One region of the Kineosporia succinea genome, then DNA from elsewhere that is predicted to be linked to it. Evidence: riboswitches for the same ligand, from Rfam matches in the RefSeq annotation. Region 1 holds a riboswitch; each other region holds the start of a gene.
What was found. Region 1 has a riboswitch for S-adenosylmethionine ahead of J2S57_RS05120 (aminotransferase class V-fold PLP-dependent enzyme). Riboswitches for the same ligand answer to the same signal wherever they lie in the genome.

Region 1 (4,641 bases):
GCGATCGTGGACGGGGTGATCCGGATGTCCCACCGCCTGGGTATCCGGGTGGTCATGGAGGGCATCGAGGAGGAGCACGAGGCCGAGCGCTGCCGTGCGGTCGCCGCCGACCGGGGGCAGGGCTGGCTCTACGGCCGGCCGATGCCCTGGACCCAGGTGGCCGTCGCGGTGGCGGCGCAGGAGTCGTCGGTGCGGCGGTCGTCCTGAGTTCTGGTTCTGGGCGGCCAGGCATGGAAAAGCCCCGGGAACTGAGGTTCCCGGGGCTTTTCCGGAGGTCCTAGAAGCCGCACTCCGAGTTGCCGTCGACCGGGTTGGTCTCGCCCCACGTCGACCAGCTCGGGGCCGGGCGGTCGTCGTTCACCGGGGTCCAGGCACCGTCGATCTGCTCGTAGCTGAGCTTCTCGCCCTCGGTGACCAGGGTGCGCACGGCGTGCACCAGGCGCTCGGCGTCTTCGCTGCGCGAGCCCAGGCCGAGGCTGGCGCGCAGCGCGCCACCCGTGACGCCCAGCCGGTTGAGCAGCGGGTGCGCGCAGAACTTGCCGTCGCGCACACCGACACCGTGCTCGGCCGACAGGTACACGGCGACCCGGGCGGCCTCGTGACCCTCGACCGTGAAGCCGACCACGCCGACCCGCTCGGTGCTGTCCGACCACGCGCGCAGCACGCGCACCTGCGGGATCGACTCCAGACCCTCGAGAAGCCGCTCGGACAGAGCCGCTTCGTGCTCCTCGATCGCACCTTCGGGCAGCTCGGCGATCGCCCGGCAGGCCGCGGCCAGGGCCGCCGCGCCGAGCACGTTGGGGGTACCGCCCTCGTGCCGCGCCACCCCGGTGGTCCAGGTGGCCCGGCCCTCGGCGTTGACCGCGCGCACCGCGCCACCCCCGAGCTGGTGCGGCGGCGCCACGTCCAGCCAGTCGGAGCGACCGATCAGCACGCCGGAACCGAACGGGGCGTAGAGCTTGTGGCCCGAGAAGGCCAGGTAGTCGATGTCCAGCGCCGCGATGTCGACGCGGCGGTGCGGCACCAGCTGGGCGCCGTCGACCACGATGCGGGCGCCGTGAGCGTGCGCGATGCGGGCGATCTCAGCGACCGGGAGGATCTCACCGGTCACGTTGCTACATCCGGTCACCGCGACCAGCGCCGCCGGCCGCTCGGCCAGCGCGGCCTCCAGCGCCGCGACCGTCTCGGCCACCGTGGCCGCCGTCGGGATCAGCCGGTGCGCGCCACTCGTCCAGGGCAGCAGGTTGGCGTGGTGCTCGACGTCCAGCACGATCACCTCGCCGGCGCCCGGACCGTCTTGCGGGACCGAGGCGGCCAGCAGGTTCAGCGCGTCGGTGGTGTTGCGCGTGAAGATCGTGAGGTCGCCCGGTCGGGCCCCGACGAACGCGCCCACGGTCTGCCGGGCGCTCTCGTACAGCGCCGTGCTGACCTGCGAGGCGTAACCGGCGCCGCGGTGCACGCTGGCGTAGTACGGCAGCACCTCGGCCACGTGATCGGCCACGGCCTGCAGGGCGGGGGCGCTCGCGGCGTAGTCGAGGTTCACGGCCCGGGCCGTGCGGCCGGTCGTGCCCGGCGTGCCATCACCGGCCAGCGGCGCGGCCAGGTTGCCACCGACGACGGGCAGGAGCGGGCCGATCGGGAGCCGGGCGGGGGCGCTCGCGCGGGCGGCCTCGGGGGAGGTGTACGTGGCGATGCCGCCGGCCGGGGTGGCCACACCCTGGGTCTGGCGGTAGCGGGAGTTGCGGAAGGTGGACGCAGACATGGCGGTGCTCCTCGGATCTGGGACCCGATGCCGTCCGGGTCCGCGCTTGCAGCGGACCGGGTTCGGCCGCCGCCAGGTCTTCACCCGGAGCACCCCACCGCGGAGGAGGGTTGCCGGCCAGCAAGCCGGGGCTATGCGCTGGCACTCATGACCTGCGTCCACGTTAGGTGACGTTCTGGAAACGCTCAAGGGGTGATCCCCCAGGTCTCGCTCTGCGAGACGCGGGCGGGCCCGGGTTCGCCCGAGGGGCGTAAACGCCTGTGGTGAGCCGGGAATCGGTCGGCGACCGGAGCGTCCGCCATTGAAGGCCTGTGGCACATGTCACTCGTGTTGAAATGGTGGTGACAGCGGGTGTCGCCGCCCGGTGCTGGGATACAGCACTGCTGGTGCGCGAGGGGGGACTCGAACCCGAGTAGCTCGCTCCCCGTCCACCTGTGCAGACGCCGTTCGTGCAGGTCAGGCAGCTTCTGCTGCCGCCTGATCATGCGCTTTATCTCCGTTTCGAGCCCAGTTTGAGCCCTTTCAGGAGGCCAGCGTATTGCCTCGGCAATGGGTGGACGGGGTGCTCCTGGCTTCCCCTGCGGGCGCTACTTCTGGCGACGCTCCAAGCGGTCCAGTCGCTTGATGATGTCCTGGAGTAAGGGGAGGGCGTCGTCGAGCTTCTCCTCGATCGACTCCAGTCGATCGGTCGACAACCGGCGCGGAAGCGCAGCTACGGGATCGTCGGGGATCGTGTCCGCGACGAAGTGCCCAGCCCGTCCGCGCGCCACCAGGTAGCCCTGTTGCACCAGTTCCTGGAAGGCGAGCCGAGTGGCGCCGACGCTCGCTTCGTACTTCTGTGCGGTCGCGTCGATGGAGCCGATGGACTGCCCCGGCTTCAGCTCCCCGTCGACGATCCCCTGTCGGATCGTCTCCGCCACATCGTTCTTTCCCGCCACTCGCTCCTCCTGCATATATGCACCTGCGGTACATGGTCGCAGGAATGGGTTGCCTCTTCCATCTTCATGTATGTACTGTGTGCTTAAAGAAGTGCAGGACTTACATGAAGATCAGGAGGTGCAGCCGATGCAGGTCCCCGATGTCGCCAGAGCGGTCGGGCGCGACGAATCCACGGTGTTGCGCTGGATCTACTCCGGCCAGCTCCCCGCCAGCCGCAAGCTGCGCGGCCCCTGGAACGTCTGCGACGCCGCCGTTGCCGCGCTCGTTGCTGGCGACCCGTACGCCGATCAGGTCGCAGCGTGAGTGCCGCGACCGTCGAAACCAAAGAGCGTCGACCGATCTTCACGATCTCCAGGATCGGCGAAAGCTTGCTGGTGGCCCGACTTCTGGCCGCGATCGCCGTAGTGGGCGAACTGGGGCACGAGAACTTCGACATCGTCCCCGACCCCAGCCACATCCCCGCCGGACTGCCCACGGGCAAATGGCTCTGCCACTTCCTGGTCTTCCCGAAGGAGTAACAGTGAAGCGTCTTTTCACCCAGGCCCGTGAGGTCAGCCCGCAGCACCGCCTGGTCGGCACCGGGGCGCTCCTGGCCTTCGCCGGCGTCGCCCTCATCTACATCGCTTTCCACAGCGGCTGGCTGATGCTGATCGGCATCCCGGCGGGCGCGGGGCTCCTGTACTGGGGTCTCAGTGTCGCCAACCGGGGCCACGATGAGATCGCGGCCGAGCGGCGCTACCGACTGGCGAACCCGCTGCCCGCACCGTCGGACCCAGCGATCACCGAAACCCTCGTCCACCAGGCCGAGGCCGCTGGAGAGGGAGCGACGCGTCGGGAGGAGGCGCAGTCATGACCGTGAAGTCGCTGATCGACTGCCTCTACCGGACGGCCGAGCGGAAGGCGTGGCCCTGCAACGAGTGGTGGGCCGTGGACGTGCTCACCGACTACTGCGGCGGCGAACTCCTCGGCCTGCCCATCGTCCAGGACGCCATCGTGGTCTCCCGCGACGCGATGCACCGCAAGCACCTGGAGATCGACTGGCGCCAGCTCTGGGACGGTCTCGACGGAGCGCAGCTGAGCGCCGATAAGACCGAGATCCTCCGCGCGGTCTGTCTTCTGGGTGGAGTCGACGAGCCGTGGACTGAGCTGACCATTCCGGTGGGTGGCATTGAGATCGTCTTCCGGGCCCTGCCGGAGGCGGTGGCAGCGTGAGCTTCGAAGATGTCCCGCTGTTCGACGAACCAGTTCACGTCCCGGTGCCGAAGTCGACGTGGGTCGGTCGGGGGAAGGCTGCGAAAGCGACGTTCCCCTGCCCGAACTGCGGCAGGACCAAGCAGGTGGGCCTTGTTCCCGATGGCGACCACCTGGTGTTCCGTGCGCATCGCTGGGTCACCTACGAGGAGAGTCAGATCGAGTGCAGCGGCGGAGGAAGGCCTCTCTGCGACGCCAGGCCCACGCCGGCCGTTGGGACTCGTTGCCCGCACGAGCACCGACAGGAGAGTGCTGCGGCGTGAATGACGACAACCAGCTGAGGAGGCCAACTCCCACCGAACTGAGCATTGTCCTGGTGCGGGTCCTGGCCGCGATGGAAGACCTGATGGGAGCGGACGACGACCCACTGACCACCGTGTCGATCGACGCCAGCGGTGAGGTATACCTCCAGATGCGGGACCACAACTTCGGCCGTCGCCTGGTGGATGCCCTGATCCCTGGCGAGGTCGCCTGGAGCGGACGCGTGGCCGCCCGCATGTACGACGAGAACCTGTTCATGCACTGGATCACCGCCAAGGGGCAGCTGACGATGAGACGTCGCGAGCACCCCGTGAAGATCAGCTGCGTCGAAGACCTGACGCGCGCCGAGGCGGAGCAGCTCGACCCGTCGATCGCCGCCTGACCCAACCCACCTGCACGCCATTCGTGGCTACCCCCATGCCAAAAGG
Region 2 (4,641 bases), 230 kb from region 1:
TGCAGAACTCGATCCCGGTGCAGGCCATCGTGCCCCGCCGGAACGCGGAAGCCCTTGCGGAGAGCCCGATCTCCTCGAGCTCGTCGAGCAGGTCGGGCACCTTGGAGGCCACCACGTCGAGGATCACGATCTTCTGCTGCGGCGTGAACCGCAGGCGGTTGCTGCCCGCCTTCTCCGCCGCGTCCGCCAGCTTCGCCAGCACGGTGCCGCTGACCCGGCCGACGACCGGGGTGATCCCGACGTAGAACTTGCCGTTCTTCTGCCGGTGCACCCCGACGTGGTCGTGCCGCGAGCCCGCCGGGAGTTCCGGGGCGGGGCCGTCAATGAGCTTGCGCCCCAGGTACTCCTGCTCGAGCACCTCGCGGAAGACCTCCGGGCCCCAGTCGGCCATCAGGAACTTCAGGCGGGCCCGGTTGCGCAGACGGCGGTAGCCGTAGTCGCGGAAGATCTTGATGACGCCGTGCCAGACCTCGTGCACCTCGTCGAGCGGCACCCAGGCACCCAGGCGCTTGGCCAGCATCGGGTTGGTGCTCAGGCCCCCGCCGACCCAGAGGTCGAAACCCGGCCCGTGCTCGGGGTGGTTCACGCCCACGAAGGCGATGTCGTGGATCTCGTGGGCCACGTCCTGGCTCGGGTTGCCGCTGATGGCCGTCTTGAACTTGCGCGGCAGGTTCTGCAGTTCCTCGTCACCCACGAAGAGCTCGCGGATCTTGAGCAGCGCCGGCGTCCCGTCGATGATCTCGTCGGCGGCCACTCCGGCGACCGGCGAACCGAGGATCACGCGCGGCGTGTCACCGCAGGCATCGGTGGTGATGAGGCCCGCATCGCCCAGACGCGACCAGATCTCCGGCATGTCCTCGATCCGGATCCAGTGGTACTGGATGTTCTGCCGGTCGGTGACGTCCGCGGTGTCCCGCGCGTACCGGGTGGAGAGGTCGGCGAGCGTGCGCAACTGGTTCAGGTCGACGGCGCCACCGTCGGTGCGGACGCGGAGCATGAAGTACTCGTCGTCCAGCTCGTGCGGCTCCAGCGAGGCGGTGCGTCCGCCGTGGATCCCGGGCTTGCGCTGGGTGTAAAGACCCCACCAGCGCATCCGGCCCCGCAGGTCGTCACCCGGGATGCTCGCGAAACCGCCCCGGGCGTAGGCGTCGATGCGCTCACGCACCGCGAGACCACCCTCTTCCGCCTTCCACTTCTCGTTCGGCGTCAGAGGGGTGGTCTCGCCCAGGGCCCACTGTCCCTCCGAGCGCTTCGGCTTCGGCGGGAAGACGGTACCGGCGCCGGTCTGGGCGGTGTCGGTGCTCACGAGTGGTTCCTCCGGGATTGACTGACGGCCTTGAAGGGGTGACGGGCGGTAGCGGGCACACCCCATGACCGCGCGCATCACCCGATCGGCCGTATCCGGCGGACAGGGACGATCGGTGACGTTGTGGTCTTCGGTGGGCGAGCGGCGGATCTGGACGGTTACTACCGACAGGCGGCGCTGGCGGTCCGCAGCAGATCGACGTAGGCACGCCGGGTGAGGCTCTTCACGGTCGCTCTCGTGACCGTGGAACCTCCGGGCGGTGGCTGCGCTCGCATGTTCTCCTCCATCGGTCCTGGCGGTAGCACCGGCCCCGGCATCTGCTGGATGTCGGGTGGTTGCTGCGGCGTCGTCGAGCCAGGTCTCTCAGCCGCTCTGGATGGTTTTCTTGACCGTACGTTCACATAAGGAGATCGTCAATCGGCAAGTCCAGGATTTGGGACGACCAAAGCGAGGCTTTGGTCTCCGGTCGTGAACCCGTCCTTCGAAAACCTGCAGTCCGCACGCCTGATTCCCCGTACCCGGCGGTCACCTGAAAGAGCCGGGCCGTTACGGAGTGGTGTCGCTCACATGAGGGCCCGATGTGCCGACCCGCGTCGCTCCGGATACTCGAAGCGATTCGGCCGTACCGAGGGCGGGAGTGCGCGATGGGGCGTCTGCAGAGCACCGAGGGCCTGAGCGAAGAGCAGCGGGAGATCCTCAAGGCGGTGCGGGTCTTCGTGGACGAGCGGATCCTGCCGGTGGCCACCGAGCTGGAGCACGCCGACGAGTACCCGGCCGCGATCGTCGAGGGACTGCGGGAGATGGGCGTCTTCGGCCTCATGATCCCCGAGGAGTACGGCGGTCTGGGCGAGTCGCTGCTGACCTACGCACTCGTGGTGGAGGAGCTCTCCCGGGGCTGGATGAGCGTCTCGGGCATCGTGAACACTCATTTCATCCTGGCCTGGATGCTGCTGCAGCACGGCACCGACGAGCAGAAGCAGCGCTACCTGCCGCGGATGGCGGCGGGCGAACTGCGGGGCGCGTTCTCGATGTCGGAGCCGCACTGCGGTTCGGACGTGGCGGCGATCCGCTCCCGAGCCCGGGTCTGCGAGGACGGCGGCTGGGTGCTGGACGGGCAGAAGATGTGGCTCACCAACGGGGGCACGTCGAGTCTGGTGGCGGTGCTGGTGCGCACCGAGACCGGCGCCGACTCGGTCTACCGCAACATGTCGACGTTCCTGATCGAGAAGACGCCCGGCTTCGGCGAGGTCGCGCCCGGGCTCACGGTGCCGGGCAAGATCGAGAAAATGGGTTACAAGGGGGTCGACACCACCGAGCTGATCCTCGACGGCTTCCGGCTGGAGCAGGCGTGTCTGCTGGGTGGGGTGCCCGGGCGCGGCTTCTACCAGATGATGGACGGGGTGGAGGTCGGGCGCGTGAACGTCGCCGCCCGCGCGTGCGGGGTGGCGTTGCGGGCCTTCGAGCTCGGCATCGACTACGCCCAGCTGCGCGAGACTTTCGGGAAACCGATCGCCGAGCACCAGGCCGTGCAGTTCCGGCTCGCGGAGATGGCGGTGAAGGTCGAGGCCGCGCACCAGATGATGGTGAAGGCCGCGCGGGTCAAGGATTCCGGCGCCCGCAACGACCTCGAGGCCGGTATGGCGAAGTACCTGGCCAGTGAGTACTGCGCGCAGGTGGTGGAAGACGCGTTCCGCATCCACGGCGGTTACGGCTACTCGAAGGAGTACGAGATCGAGCGTCTCTACCGGGAGGCGCCGATGTTGCTGATCGGTGAAGGCACGGCCGACATCCAGCGCATGATCATCGGCCGGCGGCTGCTGGAGGAGTACGCGTCCCGCACGTGATCATGTGAGAATCGGGGCTTTTCGGGTCGGGACGTCTCGACCTGCGACGGGTTTTCCGCAGACCTACCGTGTGCCCATGGCTACCGCGACTTCTTCCACGAACAGCAAGAAGCAGCTGAGCACGACTCAGGTCAGCGACAACCAGCCCGACGCGTTCCGGGGTCAGCCGTCGTACACGGTGCCCGGGATGACGCTCGATCAGGGCGCGCAGACCGCGGCCGTGCTGCAGAAGATCCTGCACACCTACAACGACCTCCACCTCACGCTCAAGCACGTGCACTGGAACGTGGTCGGCCCGAACTTCATCTCGGTGCACCAGATGATCGACCCGCAGGTGGACGCGGTGCGTAACTACGCCGACGACGTCGCCGAGCGCATCGCCACCCTGGGCAGCTCCCCGCAGGGCACTCCCGGTGCACTGGTCGAGCAGCGCGACTGGGACGACTACTCGATCGGCCGGGCCGGTGCGATCGAGCACCTGGCCGCCCTCGACACCGTCTACGTCGGCGTCATCAGCAGCATCCGCAAGGCGGCCGAGGACGTCGAGGACCTCGACGACGTCACCAACGACCTGCTGATCGGCCACCTGCACGACATCGAGCAGTTCCACTGGTTCGTGCGGGCGCACCTGGAGAACGCCGGCGGCGTGCTCAGCACCGCCGGTGCGAACACCGAGAAGGGTGCCGCTGCGGCCGCGACCACGTCCTGACCGTTTCAGCTGTAGGCGGAGCCCGCTTCGGAAACTCCCCGGGTGGCCTCGCACGTTCATCGTTGTGAGTCACCTGGAAAGATCCCGGTGGTCCCCGGGCGCGGATGCGCCGGGGGGCCGGGATCGGGGAGAATGATCACATGTCGAACCTCAGCTCGCTCCGGTCGCAGTCCCAGCCGGGTCTGCCCACGCCCGCCCGTGGCGACACCATCGCGCAGTACGCCACGTACCTCGAGGCGCAGCGTGCGGTCGACTACCTGTCCGACAACCACTTTCCCGTCCAGGCCGTCACCATCGTGGGTGTCGACCTGCAGATGGTCGAGCGCGTCACCGGCCGCCTGACCTACTCCCGGGTGGCCATCGCCGGTCTGCTCTCGGGGGCCTGGTTCGGTCTGTTCGTGGGCCTGCTGATCTCGCTCTTCGGCACGGCCGAGGGCTTCAGCATCTTCGCCGCCATGCTGATCGGTGCGGCGTTCGGTGGGCTGTTCGGGCTCATTTCCTACGCGTTCACCGGCGGCCGGCGCGACTTCACCAGCACCAGCCAGATCGTGGCCGGTGAGTACCGGGTGCTGTGCCTGTCCGAGCAGGCCGGCGCCGCGCGTCAGCTGCTCGACAAGCTGGCCAGTGAGGGTGGCCCCCGCAGCCAGCCCGAGCGCCCCGACACCCCGGTCTCGCCGATGCACCAGCAGGCGCAGCACTACCAGCAGCAGTACGGCCAGCAGCCGGGTCAGTACGGCCAGGGCGGTCAGTACGGCGCGGGCCAGCCCGGTCAGTACGGCCAG
Region 3 (4,641 bases), 800 kb from region 1:
ACCGCCGAGAGCGACGCGCTGGAGTGGGTCGACCTCGACGCCGTGGCCGGGCGGGCGCTGCACTCGGCCTTCGGGGACACCTGGCCGGTGCTGCACAAGGCGATCCTGGAAGTGCTGGAGGGCTGATCGGCGCGCGCTCGCCGTTTGCCCCGGCCTTGTTGCCCCGGCCTGTTGCCCCGGCCTGTTGCCCTGGCCTGTTGCCCCGGCCTGGCTCTGGGCTTGTTCTGGCTTGGTGTTCTGGTTTCGTTCGGGTTGAGGACGTGCCGGCCGGTTGGGCGCCCGGGCTCGCCTTTCGAACCTGCTTGCGGACGCCTCGGTCGCCCTGCGGGCCTCGGTCACCTCGCGCGCCTTTGGTCGCCCCGCGCGCCTCGGTCGCCCCGCGCGCCTTTGGTCGCCCCGCGCGCCTCGGTCGCCCCGCGCTCCCCGCGTGCCTCGGTCGCCTCGGGTGAAGACCTCCCTCTTACCCAGGGGTGACCTGCACGCGTCGGGTTCGGGCCGTCGTTCTCCGCCCTTAATTGCGGACGCGCCGGTCGATTTGGCGCCCTCGCTCGCCTTTCGCTCGCTCTCTGCTTGAGGACGTCCGGTCACCTCGAGCGCGAACCGGCACCTTCCGCCCTACCGTCCCTGCGAGGCGCTCCTGCCCGCTTCCGTGCTCAGTGGGCGGCGAGCGCGTGCTGGGCGGGCTCGCCGAGCAGGTCGACGAGGATCTCGCCGACCCGTTCGACCTCGACCAGGAAACCGTCGTGCCCGTACGGCGAGTCGATGACCCGCAGCGGCGCACAGTCGGGGATGCCGGCGGCGATCTCGGCGTTCTGCTCGGGGGTGTAGAGCCGGTCGCTGGAGATGGCCGCGATCGCGCTGCGGGCGGTGACGCGGCCCAGCGCGGCGGCCACACCGCCGCGGCCCCGGCCGACGTCGTGCGAGTTCATCGTCTCGGTGAGGCGCAGGTACGAGTTGGCGTCGAACCGGTGGGTGAGCTTGTTCGCGTGGTGGTCGAGGTAGGACTCGACCGCGAAGCGCCCTCCCCCACCGAGCGGGTTCTCGCCCTGCTGCGGGAGCCGCCCGAAACGCAGGTTGATCTCCGCCTCGGAGCGGTAGGTGGTGTGGGCGATGCGCCGGGCCACGCCGAGGCCGTTGTGCGGGCCCTGGCCGGGGGCGGCGTCGTAGTAGTCGCCGCCGTTGAAATTGGCGTCGCAGCGGATCGCCATGAGCTGCGCGGAGCACCAGGCGATCTGGTCGCCGGTGGCGGCCGCGGTGGAGGCCAGCACCAGGAGTCGTTCGACGCGGTCGGGCGCCATGATCGCCCACTCCAGGGCGCGCATGCCGCCCATCGACCCGCCGACCACGAGGGCCCAGTTGTCGATGCCGAGGACCTCGGTGAGCGCCAGCTCGGCGTTCACCTGGTCGCGAACCGTGAGATACGGGAACCGGCTGCCGTAGGGACGCCCCTCGGGTGAGGACGGGTCGGGGCTGGACGGGCCCGTGCTGCCCTGGCAGCCGCCGAGCACGTTCGGGGCCACGACGAACCAGCGGTCGGTGTCGAGCTCGCGGCCCGGCCCGATCAGGCCGTTCCACCAGCCCGGCGTGGGATGGCCGGGACCGGCGTCACCGGTGACGTGACTGTCGCCGGTGAGGGCGTGCAGGACCAGCACCGCGTTGTCGCCCGAGGGTGAGAGCGTGCCCCAGGTCTCGTAGGCCATTTCGACGTTCTCGAGGCGGCCGGCGCGTTCGAGCGAGACGTCACCGATGCGGGCGAAGCGGCGGCCCCCCGCGGGGTCCCCGGCCCGCCAGGCACCGGATGCCGGCGGCGTGGCGGGCACGGAAACCTCCTGCGTAATCAATGGATTCAGCTGACCTTAACCGCCCGGAACCCGGCCTCGAGGTCGGCGAGGATGTCCGCGACGTTCTCCAGGCCGACGGACAGCCGCACCAGCCCCGGCGTGACACCGGTGACCAGCTGCTCCTCGGGGGTGAGCTGGCTGTGGGTGGTGCTGGCCGGGTGGATGACCAGGCTGCGCACGTCGCCGATGTTCGCGACCAGGCTGTGCAGCTCGAGCGCGTCGACGAAGGCACGCCCCGCGTCCACCCCGCCGCGGATCTCGAACGCCACGATGGCGCCCGCTCCCTTCGGCGCGTACTTCTGCCCGAGCTCGTACCAGGGGCTGCTGGGCAGGCCGGCGTAGGCCACCGACTCCACCTCGTCGCGGCCCTGCAGCCAGGTGGCCACGGCCTGGGCGTTCTGCACGTGGCGCTCGACGCGCAGGCTGAGCGTCTCCAGGCCCTGGGCGATGAGCCAGGCGTTGAAGGGTGACGCGGCCGGGCCGAGGTCGCGCAGCAGCTGGACGCGCGCCTTGAGGATGTAGGACAGGTTCGCCCCGAGCGCGCTGCCGACGCCGAGGTCCCGCCCGTAGACCAGGCCGTGGTAGCTCGGGTCGGGCTGGTTGAAGCCCGGGAACCGCTCGGGGTCGGCCGTGTAGTCGAACCGGCCGCCGTCGACGATCACACCGGCGATCGCCCCGCCGTGCCCGCCCAGGTACTTGGTGGCCGAGTGCACGACCACGTCGGCACCCCACTCCAGCGGCCGGATCAGGTAGGGCGTGCCGACCGTGTTGTCGACGATCAGCGGCACCCCGGCCTCGTGCGCCACCCCGGCGACGCCCTCGATGTCGAGCACGTCCTGCTTGGGGTTGGAGATCGTCTCGCCGAAGAACGCCTTGGTGTTCGGGCGCACCGCGGCCCGCCAGGAGGCCAGGTCGTCGGGGTTCTCCACGAAACTGACCTGGATGCCCAGTTTCGGGAACGTGTAGTGGAACAGGTTGTAGGTGCCGCCGTAGAGGCTCGGGCTGGCCACGATGTGGTCGCCGGCCTCGGCCACGTTGAGCAGTGCGAGGGTCTCGGCGGACTGGCCGGACGCCACCAGCAGCGCGCCCACACCGCCCTCGAGGCTGGCCAGACGCTGCTCAACCACGTCGGTCGTGGGGTTGTTGAGCCGGGTGTAGATGTTCCCGAACTCCTTGAGCCCGAACAGGTTCGCCGCGTGCTCGGTGTCCTTGAACACGTACGACGTGGTCTGGTAGATCGGCAGCGCCCGCGCGCCGGTCACCGGGTCGGGGGTCTGACCGGCGTGGATCTGCCGGGTCTCGAACGACCAGCCGTCACTCATCCGTGTACCTCCAAGCTCAGGGGCACAGGTGGCAGACCCGTGCCCTGGCGGGCACGCAGGCCCGCCGGCATCGAGACGGGTCGACTGGCGTCGACCGCGCTTGCTGTCGCCGCAGCGACAACCTGGTCATCACCCGGGGCACCCCACCGCGGAACGAGGGTTGCCGACCAGCAAGCCGGGGCTTGTCGCTGGTACTCATGACCTGGATCTGCACAGTAATTGAGCGAACGCGGGTTGGCACGTGCCGTCTCAGAATCTGGACCCACCCGCCGGGCACGCGTGATCAACGTCATTTCCCCGCCTTCCCGCCCTCGACCTGGGCCGTCGTCGTGCTGGTCATCCGCCCTGCCGGTCGCCCGGCAGCTCCACCCACGGCGGTGCCGTGCCGGTGATGCAGAGCATCTCGACCAGCTCGGCCAGCCTCGGCAGGGCGCCCGGCAGGTCCGGGCTCTCCTCGCGCACCCGTTCCATCAGCAGCCGGGTGCGCACGCCGTTGCCCCGGTACCAGGCCAGCAGAGCGAGCACGGTCAGCACCGGCCCCCGCTCAGCCGCCGTGCTGCGCCGGGCCAGGGCGGCCAGCACTTCCTCGCCCCGGTTCAGCAGCACCCGGTCGGGCTTCTCGCTGAACAGTTCCTCCCAGTGGTCGGACAGGTTCGGCGCCGCCCGGCCCGCCAGCAGCTGACCGAGCAGCCGTTGACGCAACTCTCCCGGTGCCGCGGCCAGCCGCACGAAGATCGCGTCGCGCAGGAACGGGTCGTTCAGCGACCTCACCTGCAGCTCGTCGGAACTCCAGCCCTCGGCGTGGCCCAGCAGCGCGCTCCACGTGCGCCACCAGAGGCGCCGGGCCCGCTCACCGATGTCGGCCGGCCCGGCCTGGGCACCGCCGCTCTCACCCTCCACCCCGAGGTCGTGCTCCCGCGAGCCACCGGCTCGCGTCGGCGAAGCCCCCGGATCGTCGGTGGCGCGCCCGATGTCGGCGATCATGTCCTCCTCGCTCGCCGCGAGCTGGTCGCCGCGCAGCACGTGGGCGACGGCGACCCGGCTCGTCTCCACCTGGCTCAGCGGCCGGCCCGACGACGGGCAGCACGACTCGTCGGGGCAGCGCAGCGACCGGAACCCCGTCGGCGTGATGCCGATGACGTCGTACAGCCACAGCCCGGCCTTCAGCATGCGGTGGGGCAGCGCCCGGATCACCGCCGGGGGCGGCACGGACAGCGCGTCGTGCGTGGCGACGAGCGCGACCACCCGGGGCGGGAGATCCTCGTCGGGATCGGGCGGGAGATCGCCGGACACCCAGTTGTCGTGCACCGGCCGCCCGAAGTGCCCGGGTGGTGGCGGCTCGCCCTCCGGCTCGGGCGGAACCCCGAACATGGCGGCGGCCGGGCCTTTCAGCGCATCGATCGCCGAGTCGAGCACCTGGACCACCCCGGCCGGCCCCAGCCAGGCCGGGGTCAGATCGACCCGCAGCATCGAGCCGA

Region 2: linked by a shared signal. The riboswitch ahead of J2S57_RS06090 (nitrite/sulfite reductase) and the one ahead of J2S57_RS05120 (aminotransferase class V-fold PLP-dependent enzyme) in region 1 are both predicted to bind S-adenosylmethionine.
Region 3: linked by a shared signal. The riboswitch ahead of J2S57_RS01560 (bifunctional o-acetylhomoserine/o-acetylserine sulfhydrylase) and the one ahead of J2S57_RS05120 (aminotransferase class V-fold PLP-dependent enzyme) in region 1 are both predicted to bind S-adenosylmethionine.

The regions. Positions count from the first base shown of each region.
Region 1 covers NZ_JAUSQZ010000001.1:1,131,442-1,136,082, reverse strand. Annotated here, with positions in the region: gene J2S57_RS05125 (putative bifunctional diguanylate cyclase/phosphodiesterase) at 1-207, shown strand, start outside; gene J2S57_RS05120 (aminotransferase class V-fold PLP-dependent enzyme) at 278-1,762, opposite strand; SAM riboswitch class IV at 1,800-1,915, opposite strand; gene J2S57_RS05115 (GntR family transcriptional regulator) at 2,350-2,715, opposite strand; gene J2S57_RS05110 (MerR family transcriptional regulator) at 2,828-3,004, shown strand; gene J2S57_RS05105 (hypothetical protein) at 3,001-3,219, shown strand; gene J2S57_RS05100 (hypothetical protein) at 3,222-3,554, shown strand; gene J2S57_RS05095 (hypothetical protein) at 3,551-3,913, shown strand; gene J2S57_RS05090 (hypothetical protein) at 4,212-4,595, shown strand.
Region 2 covers NZ_JAUSQZ010000001.1:1,356,736-1,361,376, reverse strand. Annotated here, with positions in the region: gene J2S57_RS06090 (nitrite/sulfite reductase) at 1-1,372, opposite strand, end outside; SAM riboswitch class I at 1,587-1,689, opposite strand; gene J2S57_RS06085 (acyl-CoA dehydrogenase family protein) at 1,951-3,150, shown strand; gene J2S57_RS06080 (Dps family protein) at 3,338-3,859, shown strand; gene J2S57_RS06075 (YflT domain-containing protein) at 4,000-4,641, shown strand, end outside.
Region 3 covers NZ_JAUSQZ010000001.1:334,409-339,049, forward strand. Annotated here, with positions in the region: gene J2S57_RS01550 (NUDIX domain-containing protein) at 1-126, shown strand, start outside; gene metX (homoserine O-acetyltransferase MetX) at 654-1,820, opposite strand; gene J2S57_RS01560 (bifunctional o-acetylhomoserine/o-acetylserine sulfhydrylase) at 1,847-3,163, opposite strand; SAM riboswitch class IV at 3,255-3,366, opposite strand; gene J2S57_RS01565 (DUF4192 domain-containing protein) at 3,500-4,641, opposite strand, start outside.